3 regions of the Ensifer sp. ENS02 genome follow, and region 1 is predicted to be linked to each of the others. Evidence: riboswitches for the same ligand, from Rfam matches in the RefSeq annotation. Region 1 holds a riboswitch; each other region holds the start of a gene.
The links. Region 1 has a riboswitch for thiamine pyrophosphate ahead of thiO (glycine oxidase ThiO). Riboswitches for the same ligand answer to the same signal wherever they lie in the genome.
Positions count from the first base shown of each region.

Region 1 (7,759 bases):
AAAGGGCAGGCGATCGACGGCGAAGAGCAGCGGCGCGTAAGCGGCATTGAAGACGCCTCTTTCGCCGGCCGACATCGTGCCGATCGTGTCGCCGTGATAGCCATGCTCCAGCACACAGATCCGGCTCCGCGGCTGGCCGCTGTTGTGGAAGAAGCCGAGCGCCATCTTCAGCGCGACCTCGACCGCAGTCGAACCGCTATCGGAATAAAACACATGGGCGAGCCCGGGCGGTGCGATCTCGATCAGCCCGCGCGCCAGGTCTTCCGCCGGTGCGTGAGTATATTCGGCGAAGATGATCTGGTCGTAGGTCTCCGTAGCCCTGCGGATCGCCTCCATGATCGTGGGGTGACGGTGGCCGTGGGTGATAACCCACCAGGACGAAATCGCATCGAGGATCGACGTGCCATCTTCGTCGACGAGATAGGCACCCTCGGTGCCGACGATGCGGCGCATCGCCGGTTCGAGGGCATGCTGGGTGAAGGGATACCAGACGGTGGAGCTTTTCATGCCGGCATCCCTCGAAAATCGGCGATGTTGAAATTCTCGGCGAAGGCGTGGCGCAGGCTGTCGGGCGTCAGCGGGTCGAGCCGCGGCAGCCGCCCGAGCCGGCGCACCCCGCCAAGGCGCGCGATGATCGCTTCGCTATCCTCCTGCGCGTCGCCGATGAAGGCGACGCCGAGAACGGGAATGGCGCGGCGGCGCAACGCTTCGAGCGACAAGAGGGTGTGGTTGATCGTGCCGAGCCCGGTGCGAGCGCAGACAACCACCGGGATCTGCCAGCGCGCGAAGACATCGGCAAAGACCGTGTGCTCCGTCAGCGGCACCAGAAGCCCGCCTGCGCCTTCGATCACCAGCGGTCGTTCCACCGCTTGCGGGGAAAGATGCTCCGGGTCGATGGTGACGCCGTCGATCCGTGCTGACAGGTGCGGCGATGCCGGTATTGCGAGCCTGTAGGCTTCGGGCAGGACGCGGTCACACGACAACCGGCCGAGCCGGGCGACGGTCTCGCTGTCGGTTTCTTCGTCGAGCCCTGACTGCACAGGCTTCCAGTAGCAACCGTCGAGCGCATCGGTAAGGGCTGCGGAAAAGATGGTCTTGCCGATGCCGGTATCGGTACCGGTGACCACGATACGGGTTTTCATGGCCGCTCCTTCGCGATCGCGATCTTCAACTGCTGCAGCATCTGCACGATTGCGGCCCGGTCGACGTTGAGGGTGATGTCGATCCGAAGACGCGCGGTGCCTTCCGGCACCGTCGGCGGGCGAATTGCCCTGACATCGTAACCCTCGGCGCGCATACGGGCGGCGATGCGGACCGCTCGGCCGTTATCACCGATCGGGATGGGCAGGATCTGCGAGCCGCTGCCTTCGATGCCGAGCACCTCGGCGAGCGCCCGGTTGGCGAAGGACCTGAGGCCGTCGAATGCGGCGCGGCGTTCCGGCTCGTCGACGAGGGCGGCGAGCGCTTCACGCACCGCGGCCGCGATGAGTGGCGAGGGCGCGGTCGAATAGATGAAATTGCGGGCGCGGTTGACGAGATAATCGCAAAGCACGGCGCTTGCTCCGACCAGTGCGCCGGAAACACCGAGCGCCTTGCCGCAAGTATGCAGCATGACGACGTTCTCCCGGTCCTCCAGCTCAGCGGCGAGACCGCGACCTTCCGGCCCGAAGACGCCGGTCGCGTGCGCCTCGTCGATGACGAGAAAGCCGTCATGCTGCGCGGCAAGCGCTAAGAGGTCGGCGAGCGGCGCCCGATCGCCATCCATCGAATAGAGGCTTTCGACGGCAATCCACGGGCGCCCTGTGCCGCCGGCGCGGCGCCATTGGCCGATGGCATCGGCAAAGGCGTCGATATCGTTGTGCGCTGCCGCAACCGCATCGGCCTTGCTCGCAGCGATGCCTTCATGGGCGCTCGCATGGATCAGGGCATCGTGGACGATGAGGTCGTCGCGCTGCGGCAGCGTCGAAAACAGGGCAGCATTGGCGGCGTAGCCGCTGCCGAAGAAGAGCATTCGTTCCGCGCCGAAGAAGGTGGCCGCTTCCGCCTCAAGTGCCTCGTGTTCTTCGTGATTGCCGCGCAACAGCCGTGAGCCGCCGGAGCCGACCGGCACGCCGCGCGCGATGGCACCCGTTATCGCCGCCTTCAGCCGCGTCGAAGCGGCGAGCGCCAGGTAGTCGTTCGAGGTAAAATCCAGGCCGCCAGCGGGGGCAAGTGCGCGCCGGCGGCCCTTGCGATCAAGGCCCTCCAGCGTCTTCTCATAGCGCGCAAACAGACCCAGGGTCATTCGGCCGCATCCTGCCTTGCCGCCGGAGCCATCGGCTTCAACCCCAGGCGTCGGAAGAGCGCCGCATCATGGTCCTCGCCGGGATTGTCGGCGGTCAGCAGGGTTTCGCCGACAAAGATCGAATTGGCGCCGGCGAAGAAACAGAGCGCCTGCGTCTCGTCGCTCATGTCGGTCCGGCCGGCTGAAAGCCGGACATGCGATAGCGGCATCAGGATGCGGGCAAGCGCGATGGTGCGGACGAAATCGATCGGATCGACGGGCGCTGCATCGGCCAGCTTCGAGCCCGGGATCGGGATCAGCATGTTGATCGGCACGCTTTCGGGCGGCACCGGCAGATTGGCGAGCGTCACCAGCATGGAGATCCGGTCGTCGGCGGTTTCGCCCATGCCGAGAATGCCACCGGCGCAGACCTTGATGCCGGCGTCGCGGACATTCGCGAGCGTCTCCAGCCGGTCGGCAAAGCTGCGGGTGGTGATGATCTCGCCGTAGAAGCGTTCGGAGGTATCGACATTGTGGTTGTAGTAGTCGAGCCCGGCCTCGGCGAGCCGTGCGGACTGGTCCGGCGTCAGCATCCCGAGCGTCATGCAGGTTTCCATGCCAAGCGCCCGCACACCGCCGATCATGGCGACGATCGCGTCCATGTCGCGGCCCTTCGGGCTGCGCCAGGCGGCCCCCATGCAATAGCGCGTCGCACCGCCGTCGCGCGCCTGTCGCGCCTCGGCAAGCACACGCTCGACCTCCATCAGCTTCGATGCCTTGAGCCCGGTCGGATAGTGGGCGGACTGGCTGCAATAGCCGCAATCCTCGGCGCAGCCTCCGGTCTTGATCGAGAGCAGCCTGCTCATCTGGATGGTGTTGGGATCGAACTGCGCACGATGGACCGTGTGTGCGCGGTAGAGCAAATCGTTGAACGGCAAATTATAGATTTTTTCAGCTTCCGCTTGGGTCCAGCGGGATTCGCCCGCGTCGCCCGGGGTAAAATTAGCGCCAGTTGATAGGGTTCCGTCCAGCATTTCGGCTCGTCCTCCAGGTCATCGCAAACGCGAAATAGATAGAATCTGATATTATCTATAATTTTGTCGACGAGCAAAGTTCGCAAGCACCCAGGTGGAGAGTTTGTGTTAGCAAATACCCTTCTGGTTGTATTTTGACCGTGAGTGAATCTGGAAACCGCCGAGACGGGGCAACAATCACCAATCAATCGGTCGCATCTCCCATTTCCGAAATCGGGCGTAACGCACCCGAGAAACGAGGACGAGCCCGGGCTTCTCCGGTATTTTTCGACCCGCTCTGCCCGCCTGACACTCCTCCCTTCAGCACGCCGCCAACGCTTCCGCTTTCTCGTCGAAAAATTATAGATACTTTTTTCGGCAGATGAGATCACATCGCACACGAATGCTGGCTCTTGACAAAAACCGCCCCGAACGGTCAGCTTGGAGCATTCACCAGGGGTGTCCCGCTAAGGGGCTGAGATTCTGCTATGCGATTTGCGCGGCGCAGTGACCCGTTGAACCTGATCCAGTTCATACTGGCGTAGGGACGGTGCAGACATCGCTGCCGCAAACGTCGCCTTCACGCGACCATTCAACGGCAAGGCGTCCTTGCCCTTCCTTCGCTCGTGAACTGGGTCTCCACAATCGGAGCCTCGGCATGCACACCGCCAACACCATCCCGCTTCCCTCACGACGGCCCGCCCACGCCTCGCGGGAACACTGAGCCATGCGGATCCTCGTCAAAGGTGCCGGCGTCGCAGGGCTCTGTCTGGCGCATGAACTTAGCGCCCGCGGTGTCGCGGTGACGGTTGTCGAGCAAAAACCAGGCTTTGCCGGCGCGGCCTCCTGGTTTGCCGGCGGCATGCTGGCACCCTGGTGCGAACGCGAAAGCGCCGAAGAGGTGGTGCTGACGAAGGGCATCAGCGCCATTGACTGGTGGGACGACGCCCTGCCAGGCGAGGTTTCCCGAAACGGCACGCTTGTCGTCGCCCCGCCACGGGATGCGGGCGAACTCAAGCGCTTTGCCTCACGCACCTCCGGCTTCGAATGGCTCGACGCCGCCGCGATCGAACGGCTGGAACCGGCGCTTGCCGGACGTTTCCGCGAGGCGCTGTTTTTTCCCGGTGAGGCGCATCTCGACCCGCGCCGGGCGCTGAGCCGGTTGCGGCAGAAGCTTGTCGATCACGGCGTCACCTTCCTCGATGAGACGAGCGACGATGGCCACCACGATCTCGTCGCCGACTGCGCCGGCGCGGCACGCATCGGCGAAACGCCGGGCCTGCGGGGCGTGCGCGGTGAAATGCTCTACCTGCAGACAAGCGACGTGGAGCTGTCGCGGCCGGTCAGGCTCATTCATCCCCGCATCCCGCTCTACATCGTGCCGCGCGGCGGCGGCCTCTTCATGTGCGGGGCGACGATGATCGAGACGGATGACGGCGGACCGATCACCGCCCGCTCCCTCATGGAACTGCTGAACGCCGCCTATGCGCTGCATCCGGCCTTCGGCGAAGCGCGCCTCGTCGAAACCGGCGCCGGCGTCCGCCCCGCCTTCGCCAACAACCTGCCGCGCGCCCTGCGCACCGGGCAGACCATCACGATCAACGGGCTTTACCGCCATGGCTTCCTGCTTTCGCCGGCCCTGGCGGCGGAAGCAGCCGACCTCGCGCTTGCGCAGGACCTGAAGGGAGATGCCGCATGAGACTGACCGTCAATGGCGAGGATCACGACCTCGCCGTCACCACCCTCGCCGAGCTTCTGGCCGCCCTTGATTTCGAAGGCGACTGGCTCGCCACCGCCGTCAACGGCGAACTGGTGCACCGGGCCGACCGTTCGGGTCATGCGCTCAGCGACAGGGACCGGATCGAAATTCTCTCGCCGATGAAAGGAGGCTGAGACATGCTGACGCTTTATGGACAGGACCTGCGCTCACGGTTGCTGCTCGGCACCGCCCGCTACCCCTCCCCCGCCGTTCTGGAAGATGCGGTGCGATCGTCAGGCACTGAGATCGTCACGGTCTCGCTCCGGCGCGAAACCGCCGGAGGCCGCCAGGGCGGCGCCTTCTTCGAACTGATCCGGGCGCTCGGCGTGCACGTGCTGCCGAACACCGCCGGCTGCCACTCGGTGTCAGAGGCGGTGCTGACGGCCAAGATGGCGCGCGAGGTCTTCGGCACCAACTGGCTGAAACTCGAAGTGATCGGCCACCACGATACGCTGCAGCCCGATGTCTTCGGGCTGGTCGAGGCGGCGCGCATCCTCTCGGCCGAAGGGTTCGAAGTCTTTCCCTACACCACGGATGATCTCGTGGTTGCCGAACGGCTCGTGGAAGCCGGCTGCAAGGTGCTGATGCCCTGGTGCGCGCCGATCGGCAGCGCCATGGGGCCGCAGAACATCCAGGCGCTCAGGGCAATGCGGGCCAACTTTCCCGATGTGCCGCTGATCGTCGATGCCGGCATCGGCCGGCCCTCGCACGCAACGACGGTGATGGAGTTCGGCTTCGATGCCGTCCTGCTCAACACCGCTGTAGCCGGCGCCGCCAAGCCCGCGCTGATGGCCGCTGCGTTCGCGGGCGCGATCGATGCCGGCCGGCAGGCCTTCGAGGCGGGCATGCTCGAACCGCGCGATTTTGCCGTCCCTTCCACCCCCGTCATCGGAAAGGCGGTGTTTGCGTGAAACTTGACCCCTTCTATCTCATCGTCGACAGCGCGGATTGGATCGAGCGGCTGGTGCCGCTCGGCGTCAAGCTGGTGCAGCTACGCGTCAAGGATCGTACGGAAGCGGAGATCCGCCGCGAGATCCGCGCGGCCAAGGCCGTTTGCGACGAGCAGGGCTGCCAGCTCATCGTCAACGACTACTGGCAACTGGCGATCGCGGAAGGCTGCGACTTCGTCCATCTCGGCCAGGAGGACCTGGCGGAGGCCGACCTTACTGCAATCCGCGCCGCCGGCCTGAAGCTCGGACTCAGCACCCATGACGAGACGGAACTGGAGACAGCACTTGCTGCCAAGCCCGACTATGTCGCGCTCGGACCGGTTTACCCGACCATTCTCAAGGCTATGAAGTGGGCGCCGCAGGGACTGCCGCGCCTTGCCGCCTGGCGGAACCGTGTCGGGTTGCTGCCGCTGGTCGCCATCGGCGGCCTCAACGTCGAGCGGATCGCCGGCGTCTTCGAGCACGGCGCCGACATCGCCGCCGTCGTTACCGACATCACCCGCAACGCCGACCCGGAAGGCCGGACGCGCGAATGGATCGCCAGAACCGCACCGTGGCGATAGGCACGTGCCGGACCGCGGGTAGCAGTCTCCGCGGTCAGGCGATCTCCAGCTGCGAGAGCCAGGAGGCGTCCAGGCCACGCTTGCGACAATAGGTGGCGAGCCGCTGGCGGGTCGGCCCCGGCCGGTCGAGGCCGAGGTAACGGGAGGCGTTCTTCCAGAAGATGTTCTGCTGGTCCTCCTCGCTGACATTGGCCTCCTTCAGTTGCTGGGCGATCCGCGGGACGTAGGCGTTGTAGTCCTTCTCCAGCGCCATCATCGACCAGTCGGTGCCGAACATCAGATGGCGCGCATCGGGATCGTAGTCCCGCAGCCATTTGTCGAGCAGCGCGCGGATTTTTTCGTGCAGCCCGGGCGTGTTGTCGGTGACGAGCTCGCTCAGATAGCTCAGGTCGGCAAACAGGTTCGGTCGGCGCCCGTGGTCGATCGTCTTGCCGATGATGTCCTCCCAGGTCGGCGGACCGGAGAATTTGTCCTGGGCGCAGGACACCATGACCCCCGTCGGCGCGCCCGGGCGAATGACTTCATCGAAAGCGCCGAAATGCGCCAGATTGATCCGCAAGTCATTGTAACGGTTGGTGTCGAGCAGCTTCTTCCAGTAGACGGGGCTCGCCATATTGCCATAGCCGCAGCCGGCGCCGATGCTGTTTTCCGCATGCGCCATGATCGGCACGCTGTTGTCGCGGCACCAGTCGTAGAGCCGCTTCAGCGCCGCATCGATCGCCGGATCCGCATTGCCCCATGCCTTGAAGCCCATCGGCGGGTAGATCTTCACGCCGATGAAGCCCTTTTCCATGATCGCGTAGCGGACGTTTTCCAGCGACGAGCCACGCTTCTGCGCCTCCCGGTGCGGATCGAAGCCGACGAAGCTGTGCATATGGATGCCGTGCCGCTTGATCACCAGCTGCTGGATCTCGTCCATCACGTCGATCTGGTCGTGCTGCGGCGATGCCCTGCCGCCGATCGACTTCTCGAAATCGAGGATGCTCGGCGTGATCATGGAAAACCGGCATTTCGACGCGAAGATCCGGGCATAGGTTTCCGCCAGGTTTTCTCGGTAGTCCTGCATGAGGCGCACGAAGGAAAGGTAGTTGCCGATCTGGTCGTGGGCCTTGGCGGCCGACGCCAGGGCATCGACATCCGTCTCCTCCACGCTGCCGGAGCGCCGCTGCAAGCCCTGGGGCAGGCCGGGGGTGCCGCCGATCTGTTCCAGC
Region 1 covers NZ_JACVAO010000004.1:437,755-445,513, reverse strand. The annotation lists gene IB262_RS11665 (adenosylmethionine--8-amino-7-oxononanoate transaminase) at 1-507, opposite strand, end outside; gene bioD (dethiobiotin synthase) at 504-1,142, opposite strand; gene IB262_RS11655 (8-amino-7-oxononanoate synthase) at 1,139-2,284, opposite strand; gene bioB (biotin synthase BioB) at 2,281-3,297, opposite strand; TPP riboswitch at 3,722-3,842, shown strand; gene thiO (glycine oxidase ThiO) at 4,004-4,975, shown strand; gene thiS (sulfur carrier protein ThiS) at 4,972-5,169, shown strand; gene IB262_RS11635 (thiazole synthase) at 5,173-5,946, shown strand; gene IB262_RS11630 (thiamine phosphate synthase) at 5,943-6,548, shown strand; gene IB262_RS11625 (amidohydrolase family protein) at 6,583-7,759, opposite strand, start outside.

Region 2 (7,759 bases), on a different contig from region 1:
AGCCCGGCAGCGTTGCTCTGCCGCGACCTCTCAGTCCTGGTCTTGCTGTATCTGATTTCAGCGCCACCTGCCTAGTTTGTCTCGGTAGAAATAGTTGCCCCGTGGTATCACGGCAACGGATGCGGGAATATTCGCGCCCTTGCCGGATATTTCGCGCGTCGCATGGCGCCGCGGTCAAATTGTGGCAATCGGCCAAGGGCGTGGAGAATCCGATCCGTCCTTCAAGTATTGCCGAGAAAGCGGTCGATCGCCGCATTGTCCCGCCGCGCCAGGAAGCGGTCGAGGGTGTCGTTTGCGATGATACGCCCCTGGTCGAGAAAAAGCACGCCGTCGGCCAGGGCCTTCACGTCTTCGGGATGGTGTGTGATCACCAGGATCGTGTTGCCTTCCTCCTCGTGCAGTTCCCGCAGGAGCGTGCGCATGCCGGCGCGCATGCCGGGATCAAGCGCTGCGAAGGGCTCGTCGAGCAGCAGCAGGGGGCGCTTTCGCACAAGCGCGCGGGCGAGGGCGACGCGCTGGCGCTCGCCGCCTGAAAGCGTCGGCGGCAGCCTTTTCCCGAAGCCTTCGAGCCCGACGCGGCGGAGCGCGTCTTCAATCTTCTCGCGGTCGGTTGCGCTCAGCCGAAGCGCCGGGTCGATGCCGAGTCCGATGTTGGTCGCGACGTCGAGATGGGCGAAGAGGTTGTTGTCCTGGAAGATCATCGAGACCGGCCGTTCCGACGGCGCCCGATCGGCAACGTTCTCGCCGAGAATGCGCACCTCGCCGCGATCGGGATCCTCGAACCCGGCAATGAGGTGGAGCAGCGTCGATTTGCCGGAGCCCGAGGCACCGGCGACAGCGACGATGCCCCCCTTGGCGATGGTGCAATCGAAGGTGAGCTTGGCCGTTTCGAAACGGACCTCGACATCGCGCAACTCTATCGCGGGAACGGGATCGATCATGCTTTGCGTCCTTCCGGCCGGCTGTCATTGGCCGTGCCGAGGATGGTGAATATCAGGCAGAGAAGCCCGAGGAAAAGGGCGAGACCGGCGGCGTCGGCGGTGCGGTAGCTGCCCATACGGCTATAGAGCAGCCACGGCAGCGTCACCATGTCTTGGCTGCCGAAGAGAGCGACGGCGCCGAGGTCGCCGAGCGACAGCGCCATGGCGAAGGAAAGGGCCATCAATAGCGGCTTGCGCAGCGCCGGAAAGTCGATCCATCGCAGACGATCAAAACCACGAATGCCAAGGCTTGCCGTCAGCCGTTCGGACCGTGCCGCATGGGTCGCCATTGCCGGCGCGAGGATGCGGTGGACGAAGGGCAGCGCCATCAGCGCGTTGATCGCAACGACGATGGCAGGTGCAAAGCGCGCGACGTCACCGAAGGGACGCAAAAGCAGAAACCATCCGGCGCCGAGCACCACCGGCGGCACCAAGAGGATCAGCGAGGTGCTGGCACCGATGGCACCGGCAAAGCCGCGGGAGAGCGACGTCGCGTGACGCGGCGCGGTGGCGGTTGCCGCCGCCCGGATCATCACGGCTGCCATGGTGACGGAGGCGAGTGCCGAGGCGAGCGCGATTGCCGCACTCGTCCGCAGCGCCCGGTGCACCGCCGGATCGCGGGCGAGCTTCAGCAGATCGGCTTCGAGTCCGGAGATGAGAACCGCGACCAGCGGCGCGCCGAGAAACAGAAAGGCAAGCGTGATCCAGGTGCCATCACTCAGGCGCGCGATCCTTGACGCGCCATCGAAACGGCGCACAGTACGGCCACCGGTCATGCCCTCTTCCGGCTCGGTCGCCAGATGACGAAGCAGGAGCAGCAGCAGGCCGGTCATGGCGATCTGCAGGGCTGACAGCGCGATCGCGCGCGGCGGATCGAAATCGAAACGCAGCGCCTGGTAGATCGCCACTTCGATTGTGCTGGCCGCAGGCCCGCCGCCGAGCGTCAGCACGAGGGTGAAGCTGGTGGCGCAGAGCATGAAGACGAGCCCGGCGGCACCCGGCAGGAGGCCGCGCAGCACGGGCCATTCGATGAAGCGAAAGAGTGCGCGTGACGGCATGCCGAGATTGGCGGCGCTGCGCCAGTATTCGGCGGGGATGCGCTCGAGCCCGGCCAGGAACAGGCGCGCTGCAAGCGGCATGTTGAAGAAGACGTGGGCAAGCAGGATGCCGAACAGGCCGTAAATGCTGACGGGCTGCGCGAGGCCGAGCCAGCGCAGGCCGGAATTGAGGAAACCCTGCCGCCCCCAGATCTCGATCAGCCCGAGTGCGCCAACCAGAACCGGCAGTCCGAGTGGCAGCGCCATCAAGCGCAGCAGCCAGATGCGGCCGGGGAACTGCGGTCGTCGCGCTAGCGCCCGGGCGACGGGGATGGCAAAGAGCACGGACAGCAACGTCGAGAGGGTCGCCTGCAGCAGCGTGAAGCGGGTGACGCGCCAGATGTAGGCGTCGAACAGCGCATCGTCGCTCGCGCCGCCCGTCTGGCTCAGCAAGGCGACGATCGCAAGACCGACGAAAAGGACGAAGACGCCGAGGCAGGCTGCCCCGGCGACCACTGTCATACGATTTTCGCGCAGTGCGAACAATCCGGCCTCAGTTCTTGCTCATGGCGGCAAGCCATTCGTCGATCCAGGCCTTGCGGTTCTTGGCGACGTCTTCCGAGGGCAGGAGGAAGGTGTTTTCCGGCTTGACCAGCTTATTGAAGGCGTCCGGCAGCGGCTCCTTGGTCGCTGCGACCGGCATCATCCAGTTCGTCGTCGGGATGATCGACTGGAAGTCCGGACCGGTCATGAAGGCGAGGAACTGCTTTGCCAGTTCCGGCTCCTTGGCGTTCTTGGTCATGCCGGCGACTTCGATCTGGATGTAGTGCCCTTCGGAGAAGGCAGCGGCCTGATAGCGCTCGGTGTTTTCCGCGACCATGTGGTAGGCCGGCGACGTGGTGTAGGACAGCACCATCGGCGCCTCGCCCTTGGTGAAGAGGCCATAGGCTTCCGACCAGCCGGGGGTGACGGTCAGAACGCGGTCCTTCAGCTTCGTCCAGGCGGCACCCGCCTCATCGCCATAGACGGCCTTGACCCAGAGCAGGAGGCCGAGGCCCGGCGTCGACGTACGCGGATCCTCGATGACGATCTTCTGCGACGGGTCGCCTTCTACCAGCTCCTTCAGGCTCTTCGGCGGCGTCTTCAGCGTCTCGGTGTCGTAGACGACGGCGAAGTGGCCGTAGTCATAGGGCAGGAACGTGTCGTCGGAGAAGTTGCCGGGAACGGTGACGCCGGTTGCCTCGACGCCGTGCGGCGCGAAGAAGCCCGTTGCCTTGGCTTCCGCAACGAGGTTGGTGTCGAGGCCAAGCACGATGTCGGCCTTGGAAGCCTCGCCTTCGAGCTTCAGGCGGGTGAGCAACTCGACGCCGTCGGCCACGCCGACATAGTTGACCTTGCATTCGCAGGTCTTCTCGAAGGCTTCTGCGACCTTGGCGCCCGGGCCCCATTCGGTGATGAAGCTCTCATAGGTGTACACCGTCAGCGTCTCGTCGGCGGCGGTCGCGGCGCCGGAGAAAACAAGGCTCGCGGCCGTCGCAAGGGCTAGCCGGCTAAAGAATTTAAGTTGCGATGAATTGCACATGGCGAGGACCTCTCTCCCAAAGTTCGTTGTTGCATGGGAAAAGGGCGTATCGATCCGATCGCGTCTAATCCCTCCGCCGGTATGAGCCGGATCAGGTTCCGCGGGTTGGCGTTTTGACGCCTCTCAGCCTCCGGCCGCAATGCGGTCGGGAGGCACCCCGTTAGAGCGGCAAGAGATTTACCGCTGCCTCGGTCCCATGGCAAGCGATGTTTACGGCGAAGCTAGGGGACGCCTGGCCAGTACAATGGCGCGTGTTTGCGTATGCCGCCAACTGCGCTACACAACGGCAGCGAGGAGGAAATGTCATGCCCGATATGCTTGTTCGACTTTATGCCCTGCCGGCTGAACCTCAGTCGAAGCTTGGCCTTGGCGTCAGCATTCGCCGCGCCATGGCGCCGGAGCGCCGCCTGGTTGTTTCCTGGATCGAAAGGACTTTCGGTGCCGGATGGGCGGGCGAGGCGGAAGCCGCCTTTTCCTCCACCCCGACGCGCATGCACGTCGCTGTCCATGACGAAAAGATCGTCGGCTTTTCCTGCCACGACGTAACGGCACTCGGCTTCTTCGGTCCGACCGGCGTCGACGAAAGCATGCGCGGGCAGGGGATCGGTGAGGCACTGTTGCTTGCAAGCCTCACGGCGATGCGCGAGGCCGGCTATGGCTACGCGATTATCGGCGGCGTCGGGCCGGCGAAGTTCTACGAGCGGGTGGCCGGCGCCGTCGAGATTCCGGATTCGACCCCCGGCATTTATGCCGGCATGCTTTTCCCCGATCCGGTGCCCGAGGGGCATTGATGGTCTGACCAAAATATCGAGAACCGCTCGTTCGACGGTTTTCTTCGTTTTCCTTCGGCGGTCCTTTGCGCTATGGGCTTTGCCATGTCTCGATCGACCTTCACCATTCTGCTTGGCGGCGCCCTTTCGCTGACCGACCGGCTGGCTCACCAGCTGGCCGCAAGTCGCTTCATTGCGGCTGACGGCGGCATGCGCCATGCCCGATTGCTCGGCATCGTGCCGGATGTCTGGGTCGGTGATTTCGACTCGACCGAGGAAGCCCTTCTTGCGGACTACGCCTCCGTCCCGCGCGAGCCCTATCCGGCGGCGAAGGCCGCGACGGACGGGGAGATCGCGGTCGAGGCGGCGCTGTCGCGTGGAGCCGACCGCCTGATTTTCGCCGGCGCACTCGGCGGCACCCGCAGTGATCACGCCTTCATGCACCTGCTGCATGCTGTTGCCCTTGCCGAGCGTGGCCTTTCCGTGTTGATGACCTCGGGCGAGGAAGAGGCCTATCCGCTGCTGGCCGGCTCGCTCGACCTTGATTTGCCGAAGGGCTGCCTCTTCTCGGTGCTCGGGTTGACCGAGCTTACCGGTCTTTCGATCGTCAATGCGCGCTATCCGCTCGACGATTTCACCTTGCCGTTCGGCTCGTCCCGAACCGTTTCCAACGTTGCGGAGGGTCCCCTTCGCTTCACTCTCCAGAGCGGTCGCGCCATTGTGCTCGCCCGCCCCTATGATCTTTCCGGAGCCTGAGCCTTGGCGCCTCCCATTCTGAAACTCGACGACATCTTCCTCACCTTCGGTGGCGCGCCGCTGCTAGCCGGCGCCAATTTTCAAGTCGAACCGGGCGACCGCATCTGTCTTGTCGGCCGCAACGGCTCGGGCAAGTCGACGCTGATGAAGATTGCCGCGGGTCTGGCCGAGGCGCAGTCGGGCGAAATCTTCCGCCATCCCTCCGCGACCATCCGCTATCTGCACCAGGCGCCGGATTTCGACGGCTACGACACCGTGCAGGCCTATGCCGAGGCAGGACTCGGCCCGAGTGACGATCCCTATCGCGTCGCCTATCTGCTGCAGCACCTGGGGTTGACCGGCGAGGAAGACCCGAAGCGCCTTTCGGGCGGCGAAGCGCGTCGCGCGGCGCTTGCCCGTGTCATGGCGCCGGAGCCGGATATCCTGCTGCTCGACGAGCCGACCAACCATCTCGACCTGCCGACGATCGAATGGCTGGAAGACGAACTGATCCGCAGCCGTTCGGCGCTCGTTCTGATCTCGCACGACCGGCGCTTCCTGGAAAAGGTCTCGACCGCGACCGTCTGGCTCGACCGTGGCCAGTCGCGGCGGCTCGACCGCGGCTTTGCCCATTTCGAGGCCTGGCGTGACGAGGTGCTGGAGGCCGAGGAACTGGAGCAGCACAAGCTCGGCAAGGCGATCGAGCGCGAGGAACATTGGCTGCGCTACGGCGTGACCGCACGACGTAAGCGCAACATGCGCCGCCTCGGTGAGCTGCAGACCATGCGGGCGACCTATCGCGGCCAAAAGGGGCCGCAGGGAACGGTACAGGCGACGGCCGCCGACGCCAAGGAATCGGGCAAGCTGGTGATCGAGGCGGAGAAGGTCACCAAGGCCTATGGCGAGCGTACCATCGTCGCGCCGTTCTCGATCCGCGTGCACCGCGGCGACCGCATCGGTCTGGTCGGCCCGAACGGCGCCGGCAAGACGACGCTCCTGAAGATCCTGACCGGGCAGATCGAACCGGATACGGGCACGGTCAAGCTCGGCACCAATCTCGAAATCGCGACGCTTGACCAGAAGCGCGAAGACCTCAATCTCGACGAAACGCTGGCGCACTACCTGACCGACGGGCGCGGCGACAACCTGCTGGTCAATGGCGAGCAGCGCCACGTCACCGGCTACATGAAGGACTTCCTGTTCCAGCCGGAGCAGGCGCGCACCCCGATCCGCGAGCTTTCGGGCGGCGAGCGCGCAAGGCTGATGCTGGCGCGCATCCTCGCGCGCGCAACCAACCTTCTGATCCTCGACGAGCCGACCAACGACCTCGACATCGAGACGCTCGACCTCCTGCAGGAGATCGTCGCCGGTTTTGCCGGAACGGTGATCCTCGTCAGCCACGATCGCGACTTCCTCGACCGCACCGTCACCTCGACGATTGCGCCGGCCAATCCGGAGGCGCCGGATGGACGCTGGATCGAGTATGCCGGCGGCTATTCCGACATGATGGCGCAGCGCAAGGGCGCGATCGAGGAGAAGCGCAAGGCCGAGAAGGCGGAAAAGGCCAAGGCCGAGGCGGCGGCCCCTGTCGCCGAAGCGCCGAAGGCTGCCAAGGGTAAGCTTTCCTACAAGCAGAAATTCGCGCTCGAAAACCTGCCGAAAGAGATTGCCAAGGCGGAAGCCGAGGCTGCCAAGCGCGAAGAAAAGATGGCGGACCCCAATCTTTTCACAAAAGATCCAAATGCTTTTGCGAAGCTGGCGCAGGAGCTGGAAAAGCTGCGTGCCGACCTCGCTCGCATGGAAGAGGAATGGCTGGAGCTCGAAATGCTGCGCGAGGAGCTTGAGGGCTGAGACACAACAACGACGGTCCCGCGCGGGATTGCGAAGGTAATACGTTGAATCCTTGCAAGTTTTACCGTTAAACTGGCAAGGGAAAGATGGCCTTCCGCGTTGAACGTTTTCACAGGGTATGATAAGTAAAACTTATTATATCACCTGTGAACGATCATGATGCCCTTCAAGCTAGAATCCGAAACCATTGGAATGCTTCTGACCGATGTCTCGCGCCTCTTGCGCGGGGCCTTCGACCGCAAGGTCAATGCCATGGATCTGGGCATCACGCCTGGCGAGGCGCGCACGTTGATCCAGGTGGCGCTCACCGAGGGCATCAAACAGGCCGAAATCGCCACACGCATGGGCATTGAGCCGATGACGCTGTCGGCCTATCTCGACAGGCTGGAGGCGAACGGGCTCGTCGCCCGCGTTCCCGATCCGGCGGATCGCCGCGCCAAGAATGTCGTCATCACCGAAAAGGCCGGTCCGTTGTTCAACGAGCTGATGACCGGTCTTCGCGAAATGATGGATGCCTATACGGAAGGGCTGGACTCGGAAGCGCGCGCGCTTCTCTGTTCCAACCTGCGCATCCTGCGTGACAATTTGCGTCAGCTCGATCCGTGCCTTGCCGGTAAGGAGACAGCGGAGAAGGCCGAAGTCCGGGTCGGAGCCGCGCCATGACGCGTCGCATGAGCGAGCGGCGCACAAGCATCATCGGTGCCTTCCTGGTGGCGCTCGGCCCCGTTTCCATGGCGCTCTATACGCCGGCGATGCCTGAACTGGTGCGCGCCTTCTCCTCCAGCGAAGCGGCGATCAAGATGA
Region 2 covers NZ_JACVAO010000007.1:237,176-244,934, reverse strand. The annotation lists gene thiQ (thiamine ABC transporter ATP-binding protein) at 222-941, opposite strand; gene thiP (thiamine/thiamine pyrophosphate ABC transporter permease ThiP) at 938-2,563, opposite strand; gene thiB (thiamine ABC transporter substrate binding subunit) at 2,571-3,599, opposite strand; TPP riboswitch at 3,651-3,769, opposite strand; gene IB262_RS16890 (GNAT family N-acetyltransferase) at 3,905-4,390, shown strand; gene IB262_RS16885 (thiamine diphosphokinase) at 4,475-5,125, shown strand; gene IB262_RS16880 (ABC-F family ATP-binding cassette domain-containing protein) at 5,129-6,955, shown strand; gene IB262_RS16875 (MarR family transcriptional regulator) at 7,115-7,618, shown strand; gene IB262_RS16870 (multidrug effflux MFS transporter) at 7,615-7,759, shown strand, end outside.
Region 2: it holds a riboswitch for thiamine pyrophosphate, as region 1 does, so the genes downstream of both, thiB (thiamine ABC transporter substrate binding subunit) here and thiO (glycine oxidase ThiO) in region 1, are expected to answer to the same signal.

Region 3 (7,759 bases), on a different contig from region 1:
TCCACCGCCAGCCCCGGTCCCGCCGGGCTCGCCGCCCACGCCGCTACCATCGCCGGAGCCCCAATCGCCGCCACCCTCTGTGCCGTTGCTTCCGCCGCTCCCGACGTTTTCGCTACCTTGGTCGCTGCCGCCCGCGGCACCTTCACCATTCGTGCCGCCGGCATCGGCGTCGTCCGCATGGGCAGCGGAAATCCAGGAAAGGCCCCCGGCAAAGCCCCGGTCACCGTTGAGGCGCGGCAGATCTCCGCCGAATGCTGCAAGGGCTCCTATGGACAAGGCCGTCAGTCTCAACAGGCATGTCCTCAAGTCATTCTCCTTGTGCAAACGGCGTTCTTGCGTCGTCCTGCAGGACTTTTGCGCGGGTACAGTTCGGCTGCCCGCCGCGAATGAATTTCGCCGACAGCGACTTTTGCGTGCGCCTTGCATATCGTTCAATCGATGTGGGGACAAGCTATTGGGGGGACGGGCGACACGGAGCGCAAGGTGCGGGCCTCTGGCGGCGGCCACGACATACAGATGATCGCCCTCATCGCTGAGGCGTCGCGAGAGGGACAGAGGACGTTGCATGTTTGTTGATTGAACGGGGTCGTTGGCGCGCCTCCCACCCTCCGTCATGCTCGGCTCAAGCCCAAGCATGACGGAGGAGGAGAGCCTTGGCGATCGCCGCTTCCGCTTCCGAGGCGGGAGGCGCAGCCCTGAGTGAACTGAAGGGGCCGTGACTGGCCCCTTCAACGAGTCTCTGTCGTCTACTCGGCCGCGCCAGCCGCCCCTTCCACCGGCATATAGAGGTCGCCGCCCTCGCGGTATTTCGCGGCCATTGCCTCCAGGCCTTCCTTCTGCGCTTCTGCGCGGATGTCGTGCGAGATCCGCATCGAGCAGAATTTCGGGCCGCACATGGAGCAGAAATGCGCGACCTTGTGCGCTTCCTTCGGCAGTGTCTCGTCGTGGAAGTTACGGGCCGTCTCCGGGTCGAGCGAGAGGTTGAACTGGTCCTCCCAGCGGAATTCGAAGCGCGCGCGCGATAGCGCGTCGTCGCGCACCTGGGCGGCCGGATGGCCCTTGGCGAGATCGGCGGCATGGGCGGCGATCTTGTAGGTGATGACGCCGACCTTGACGTCGTTGCGATCGGGAAGACCGAGATGCTCCTTCGGCGTGACGTAGCAGAGCATGGCGGTGCCGAACCAGCCGATCATCGCCGCGCCGATGCCCGACGTGATGTGGTCGTAGCCGGGCGCAATGTCCGTCGTCAGCGGTCCGAGTGTGTAGAACGGCGCCTCGCCGCAGACGGCGAGTTGCTTGTCCATGTTCTCCTTGATCTTGTGCATCGGCACGTGGCCGGGGCCTTCGATCATCACCTGACAATCCTTGGCCCAGGCGATCTTGGTGAGCTCGCCGAGCGTTTCGAGTTCGGCGAATTGTGCCGCGTCGTTGGCATCGGCGATCGAGCCGGGGCGCAGGCCGTCGCCGAGCGAGAAGGAGACGTCATAGGCGCGGCAGATGTCGCAGATTTCCTCGAAATGCTCGTAAAGGAAGCTCTCGCGATGGTGATGCAGACACCACTTGGCCATGATCGAGCCGCCGCGCGAAACGATGCCGGTGACGCGATCGACGGTGAGCGGGATGTAGTGCAGCCGGACGCCGGCATGGATGGTGAAATAGTCGACGCCCTGTTCAGCCTGCTCGATCAGCGTGTCGCGATAGACTTCCCAGGTGAGGTCCTCGGCAATGCCGTTGACCTTTTCCAGCGCCTGGTAAAGCGGCACGGTGCCGATCGGAACCGGTGAGTTGCGGATGATCCATTCGCGGATGTTGTGGATGTTGCGGCCGGTCGAAAGGTCCATGACGGTGTCGGCGCCCCAGCGCGTCGCCCAGACCATCTTTTCGACCTCTTCCGCCATCGACGAGGTGACGGCGGAGTTGCCGATATTGGCATTGATCTTCACCAGAAAATTACGGCCGATGATCATCGGCTCGGATTCCGGATGGTTGATGTTGGCAGGCAGGATCGCGCGGCCGCTGGCAATTTCCTGGCGCACGAATTCGGGTGTCACGTGATCGGGGATGTGGGCGCCGAAGCTTTCGCCGTCGCGGACTTTCGCACGCGCCGCGTCGCGGCCGAGATTTTCGCGGATCGCCACGAACTCCATTTCCGGCGTGATGATGCCGGCGCGGGCATAGGCAAGCTGGGTCACTGCGCGGCCGCCCGTGGCCTTCAGCGGCGCATGCTGGAACGGGAAGGTCGGTGTCAGCCTGTCGCCGCTCACAAAGCCGTTGTCCTCGGGGCGGACCACGCGTCCCTCATAGGTTTCCACATCGCCGCGGTCGACGATCCAGTTGCGGCGCAGCCGCGGCAGGCCGTCCTCGATGCGGATCTCGGCGTCGTCGGCGGTGTAGGCGCCGGAGGAATCATAGACCGTAACCGGTTGCTCGCCCGACGTCGGGTGGAGCGCAATCTCGCGCATCGGCACGCGGATATCCGGATGAAGCACGCCCGGCTTGTGGATCTTGCGGGAGGCGGGAAGCGGTCCTTGCGTGACCGTGAGGGCTGCGGGTTTGGTGGCAATATTCATGACGAGGCTCCAAGTTTGCAATTGGAGACCCAGTTCTGATGCCGGAAAGATGAAAGACGCTCCGCCAGATGCTGGACGCACGGAATCCTGGCTTCGATATCTGCACCGTCCCTACGCCAGTATGAACTGGATCAGGTTCAACGGGTCACTGCGCCACAGCCGGCAAGCCGGCCATCCAGCAGAATCTCAGCCCCTTGCGGGACCCCCCTGGTGAATGCCTAGATCATAGCCATCGATCGGCCCGGGTCGTCAAGCGTGAATTCGCCTGCCGACAAAGATGCACCTATTGCGTGTGGTGACGGATTCGGGTTTGACGCTAGCGGCCGGCCTTTTCCGGTGCGGCCCGCTCGGCGTAATCGGCACGGTTGATGCCGTGGCGCTGGAGCTTGTCGTAGAATGTCTTGCGCGGAATGCCGAGCGCCTCGATCGTCGCCTTGACGTCGCCGCGCTGAGCCCGCAACACCTCTTTCAGGATCTCCGCCTCGTAGCGTTCGAGCCGTTCCGGGAGCGCAAATCCAGGCTGTTCGGCGGGCGCAATCGGCTGTCCCAGCGGACCTTCGACACCAAGCGCCACGCGTTCTGCAAAGTGCGAGAGCTCGCGCACATTGCCTGGCCAGGCATGCGTCATCAGATGTCTCTGCACGGCCGATGTGACCACAGGCGCGTCGCGCTTGAAGCGCTCGGCCGCCCGGGTCAGGAAGTGCGAGAAGAGCAGCGGGATATCGTCTCGGCGTTCGCGCAGCGGTGGGATCGACAGCGTTACGACATTCAATCTAAAGTAGAGGTCTTCCCGGAAATCGCCGCGCTGCGCCGGGTCGCCAAGATCGATTTTGGCAGCCGCGATGACGCGGATATCGACCGGACGAACCTGGTTGGTGCCAAGCGGCGTGATTTCGCGCGCTTCCAGAACGCGCAGCATCTTCACTTGAGTCGCCGGTGGCATCGCCTCGATCTCGTCGAGGAACAGCGTGCCGCCGCTCGCATGCTCGATCCGGCCGATGCGCTTCTTCAAGGCGCCGGTGAAGGCGCCCTGTTCGTGGCCGAAGAGTTCGCTTTCGATCACCGTTTCGGGCAGCGCCCCGCAATTCAGCGCCACGAAGTTGCCGTTGCGGCGTCGGCTCCAATTGTGGAGCAGCGTCGCCACCACCTCCTTGCCGCTGCCCGTCTCGCCGGCGACGAGCACGTCGACATCGGTATCGGCAATGTGCCGGATCGTCTGGCGCAAACGTTCCATGACCGGCGTCTGGCCGATCAGCGGCAGGCTGTCGCCGGCCGTCTCGGCGGCCCGTTTCAGCGCGCGGTTTTCCATCACGAGCCGGCGTTTTTCCAGCGCGCGATGCACGCTCTGCACCAGCCGGTCGGCGGCAAAGGGTTTGGGGATGAAGTCGTAGACGCCATCCTGCAGCGCCTGCACTGCCATCGGGATGTCGCCATGGCCGGTCACCAGGATCACCGGCAGATCCGCGTCGAAAGCTTCGATGCGGCGGAAGAAGGCGAGGCCGTCGATGCCCGGCATGCGGATATCGCTGACGACGACTCCGTCGAAATTCGCATCCAGCGTCTTCAACGCTTCGGCAGCGCTGGCAAAAGGGGTAACGGCGAGGCCGGCGAGTTCCAGCGTCTGCGTCATCGCCTTGCGCAGATGGTTGTCGTCGTCGACGAGATAGACGGTCGGCTGCATCGCTCAGGCCCTCTTCAGGCGAACCGTGAAGACGGTGCCCCTGTCGCTGGTTTCGACGGTGATATCGCCGCCATAGTCGGCGACGATCTCCTTGGAGATGGCAAGGCCGAGGCCGAGCCCTTCATCCTTCGAGGTGTTGAACGGCGTGAACAGATCCTCGTGGATGTGCAGGGGAATGCCTGGGCCGTTATCGGCAACGACGAGCAAAACCGTCCCGGAGGGGCTGTCCTTGCAGCGCACGCGGATCTCGGCGTCGCTGCGCGTGCCGAGCGCTTCCAGGGCATTTTGCAAAAGGTTGATCAGCACCTGCTCGAGCCGGATGTGGCTGCCGAGGACGCTGAGGCCATTTTCCGGCAGGTCGATGACGATCGCATCCATGCGGCCGGCAAAGCGGCTGCGCAGCAGCATCATCGCCCCCTCGATCACGTCGCGCATGGGCGTCGGCTCGGCGACGAAGCGGCCCTTGCGAGCGAAGCTTCTGAGTTCGTCGGTGATGGTGCCGACCCGATCGGTCAGTTCGGCGATGCTGACAAGGTTCTCGACCGCGGTCTGCTGCTGGCCGCGTTCGAGGAAGGTGCGGGCGTTGTCGGCATAGGCGCGGATGGTCGCGACCGGCTGGTTGATCTCGTGGGCGACGCCGGCCGCCACCTGGCCAAGGATCGCCAGCCGGTTCGCCTGAACCAGTTCCTGCTGCACCGCCTGCAGCTTCTCGCCGGTACGCCGGTGGTCGGCGATCTCCGTTTCGAGATGATCGCGGGCAAGGCTGAGGTCATGTGTGCGCTCCGCCACGCGGGTCTCCAGCTCGTCGCGCGCGGCGCGATCGCGCGCAGACACCAGTGCCAGCGTCTGGCGGCGGCGCAGGAGGACCGCGGTAAAAGCGAGCAGCGGTGCGAGGAGGGCCAGGGCAATCAGCCGGGCCTCGCGGGTTGCCGCCGAGATCGCGCCATCGAGCGGTGCTAGCTGCTCCAGCCGCCAGCTGGTGGTCGGAACCATGGTTTCGACCCGGAGGAACCGACGTTCGCTTTCGCCCGGCAACAGTGCGCGCAACTCGCTGGAGCCATCGCTGGTCGGCTCGATGTCGCGGAAGGGCAGCGGCAGCAGCGAGGCATCGCCAAATTGCAGGCTGTCGCGGATGGCGGCGACGCGGTCGCGTGGAATTGTTCTGGTCGTCATGAAGCGCCAGGAGGGGAAGCTGGTGATCAGCACGATGCCGCGCCGGTCGGTGACGTAGACCGGCTTGCCGGAGGCGAGCCATTCGGCTTCCACATCGTCGAATTCGAGCTTGGCGACGACGACGCCGATCGGGCCGTCAGGACCCTGGACCCGACGCGAAATGTAGAGGCCCGGCCGCTTGCTGACGTTGCCCATGGCGAAATGCTCGGCCTTGCCGTCGCGCATCGCCATGCGGAAATATTCGCGGAAGGCATAGTCGTTGCCAACGAAACTCGTCGGCTCGCGCCAGTTGCTGGCAGCGACGGCGACGCCATCGGGGCCGATCACGTAGATGACAGCGGCGTCCGTGTTGGTCGCCAGCGCCTGCAGCTTCTCGTTCAGCCGTTGCAGCGCCTCTGTGCCGCGGGTCGAAAGGGCTGCCATCACCTCGACATCGTCGGCCAGCACCAGCGGCGTCGAGCGTTGGCGTTCGAGTACGGCGCGCAGCAGCGAGGCCTTCAGATTGGCATCGATCCGGCTTTGGGCATCGACAGTTTCGAGCGCCTGGCTTCGGCCGTACTCGCCGGCAAGCAGGAGCGCGGCGACAAGCAGCGCGACGGCAAGGCCGGCAAAGACCAGCCAGGTGCGGCGCATCGACTGGTCGAGATCTGCCAGATTGAGGGGGGCGGACAGGGCGTTGAACATGGCCCAATTGTGCATTTTTTCGCTCAGTCTTCCAGATGGCTTGTGCGGAAATCCGCTCAACTCTTTGTGCGCACCGAGCCGCCTGCACAAAACATCCTCATCAATTCAAAGGCTTGGTTCCTGCCGCGGCCAACTGGCACGACCGTTGCAAATGACATCCTCATGACAGCCCGCGCTGTCGCGCATCGAAAATTGACCCGGGAGGCCCGGCATGACGCCGGACTGGGTCCAGTGGAGGATCTCATGATTATCGAACAATCCGCGGAACCGCGCGGCAAGACACCTTTCTATCGCCATCTCTATGTCCAGGTTCTGGTGGCGATCGCCGCAGGCATCCTGCTCGGCCATTTCTATCCGTCGCTCGGCACCGAGCTGAAGCCGCTCGGCGACGCCTTCATCCGTCTCGTCAAGATGATCATCGCGCCGGTCATCTTCCTGACAGTCGCGACCGGCATCGCCGGCATGACCGATCTTGCCAAGGTCGGCCGCGTCGCCGGCAAGGCGATGATCTATTTCCTGACCTTCTCGACGCTCGCGCTGATCATCGGCCTGATCGTCGCCAATGTCGTCCAGCCGGGCGCCGGCATGCACATCGATCCGGCCTCGCTCGACGTCAAGGCGGTGACCACCTATGCCGAAAAGGCGCATGAGCAGACGATCACCGGCTTCCTGATGGGCATCATCCCGACGACGCTCGTCGGCGCCTTTGCCGATGGCGACATCCTGCAGGTGTTGTTCATCTCCGTGCTCTTCGGTCTGTCGCTTGCCATGGTCGGCAAGAAGGCAGAGCCCGTCGTCGACTTCCTGCACGCGCTGACGCTGCCGGTCTTCAAGCTCGTCGGCATCCTGATGAAGGCCGCCCCGATCGGCGCCTTTGGCGCGATGGCGTTTACCATCGGCAAATACGGCGTCGGCTCGATCGCCAACCTGGCGATGCTGATCGGCACCTTCTACATCACGTCCTTCCTCTTCGTGTTCGTCGTTCTTGGCGCGGTCGCCCGCTACAATGGCTTCTCGATCGTTGCGCTGATCCGTTACATCAAGGAAGAACTGCTCCTGGTGCTCGGCACGTCCTCGTCGGAAGCCGCTCTTCCGGGTCTGATGAGCAAGATGGAAAAGGCCGGCTGCAAGCGCTCGGTCGTTGGTCTGGTCATCCCGACCGGCTATTCCTTCAACCTCGACGGCACCAACATCTACATGACGCTGGCCGCGCTCTTCATCGCCCAGGCGATGGATATCCCGCTGTCGCTCGGCGATCAGGTGCTGCTGCTTCTCGTCGCGATGTTGAGCTCCAAGGGTGCTGCCGGCATCACCGGCGCCGGTTTCATCACGCTGGCTGCGACGCTTTCGGTCGTCCCGGCGGTGCCGGTCGCCGGCATGGCGCTGATCCTCGGCATCGACCGCTTCATGTCGGAATGCCGCGCGCTCACCAACTTCGTCGGCAATGCGGTCGCCACGATCGTCGTTGCGAAGTGGGAAGGCGAACTGGATGAAGCGCAGATGGCCGCGGTCCTTGGCGGCCGTGCGCCGGAGGCGCTGCCGCAGCCGGCCTTGCAGCCGGCGGAATGAGTTTGCCTCCCAAGGCATGACTGCAAAAAAGCAGTCCGAACGCGGTCCGTGGCAACACGGGCCGCGTCGTCGTTTGCGGCTA
Region 3 covers NZ_JACVAO010000012.1:118,182-125,940, forward strand. The annotation lists gene IB262_RS36505 (hypothetical protein) at 1-291, opposite strand, end outside; gene thiC (phosphomethylpyrimidine synthase ThiC) at 747-2,570, opposite strand; TPP riboswitch at 2,661-2,789, opposite strand; gene IB262_RS24815 (sigma-54 dependent transcriptional regulator) at 2,887-4,251, opposite strand; gene IB262_RS24820 (ATP-binding protein) at 4,255-6,108, opposite strand; gene IB262_RS24825 (dicarboxylate/amino acid:cation symporter) at 6,352-7,677, shown strand; gene IB262_RS24830 (YafY family protein) at 7,757-7,759, opposite strand, start outside.
Region 3: it holds a riboswitch for thiamine pyrophosphate, as region 1 does, so the genes downstream of both, thiC (phosphomethylpyrimidine synthase ThiC) here and thiO (glycine oxidase ThiO) in region 1, are expected to answer to the same signal.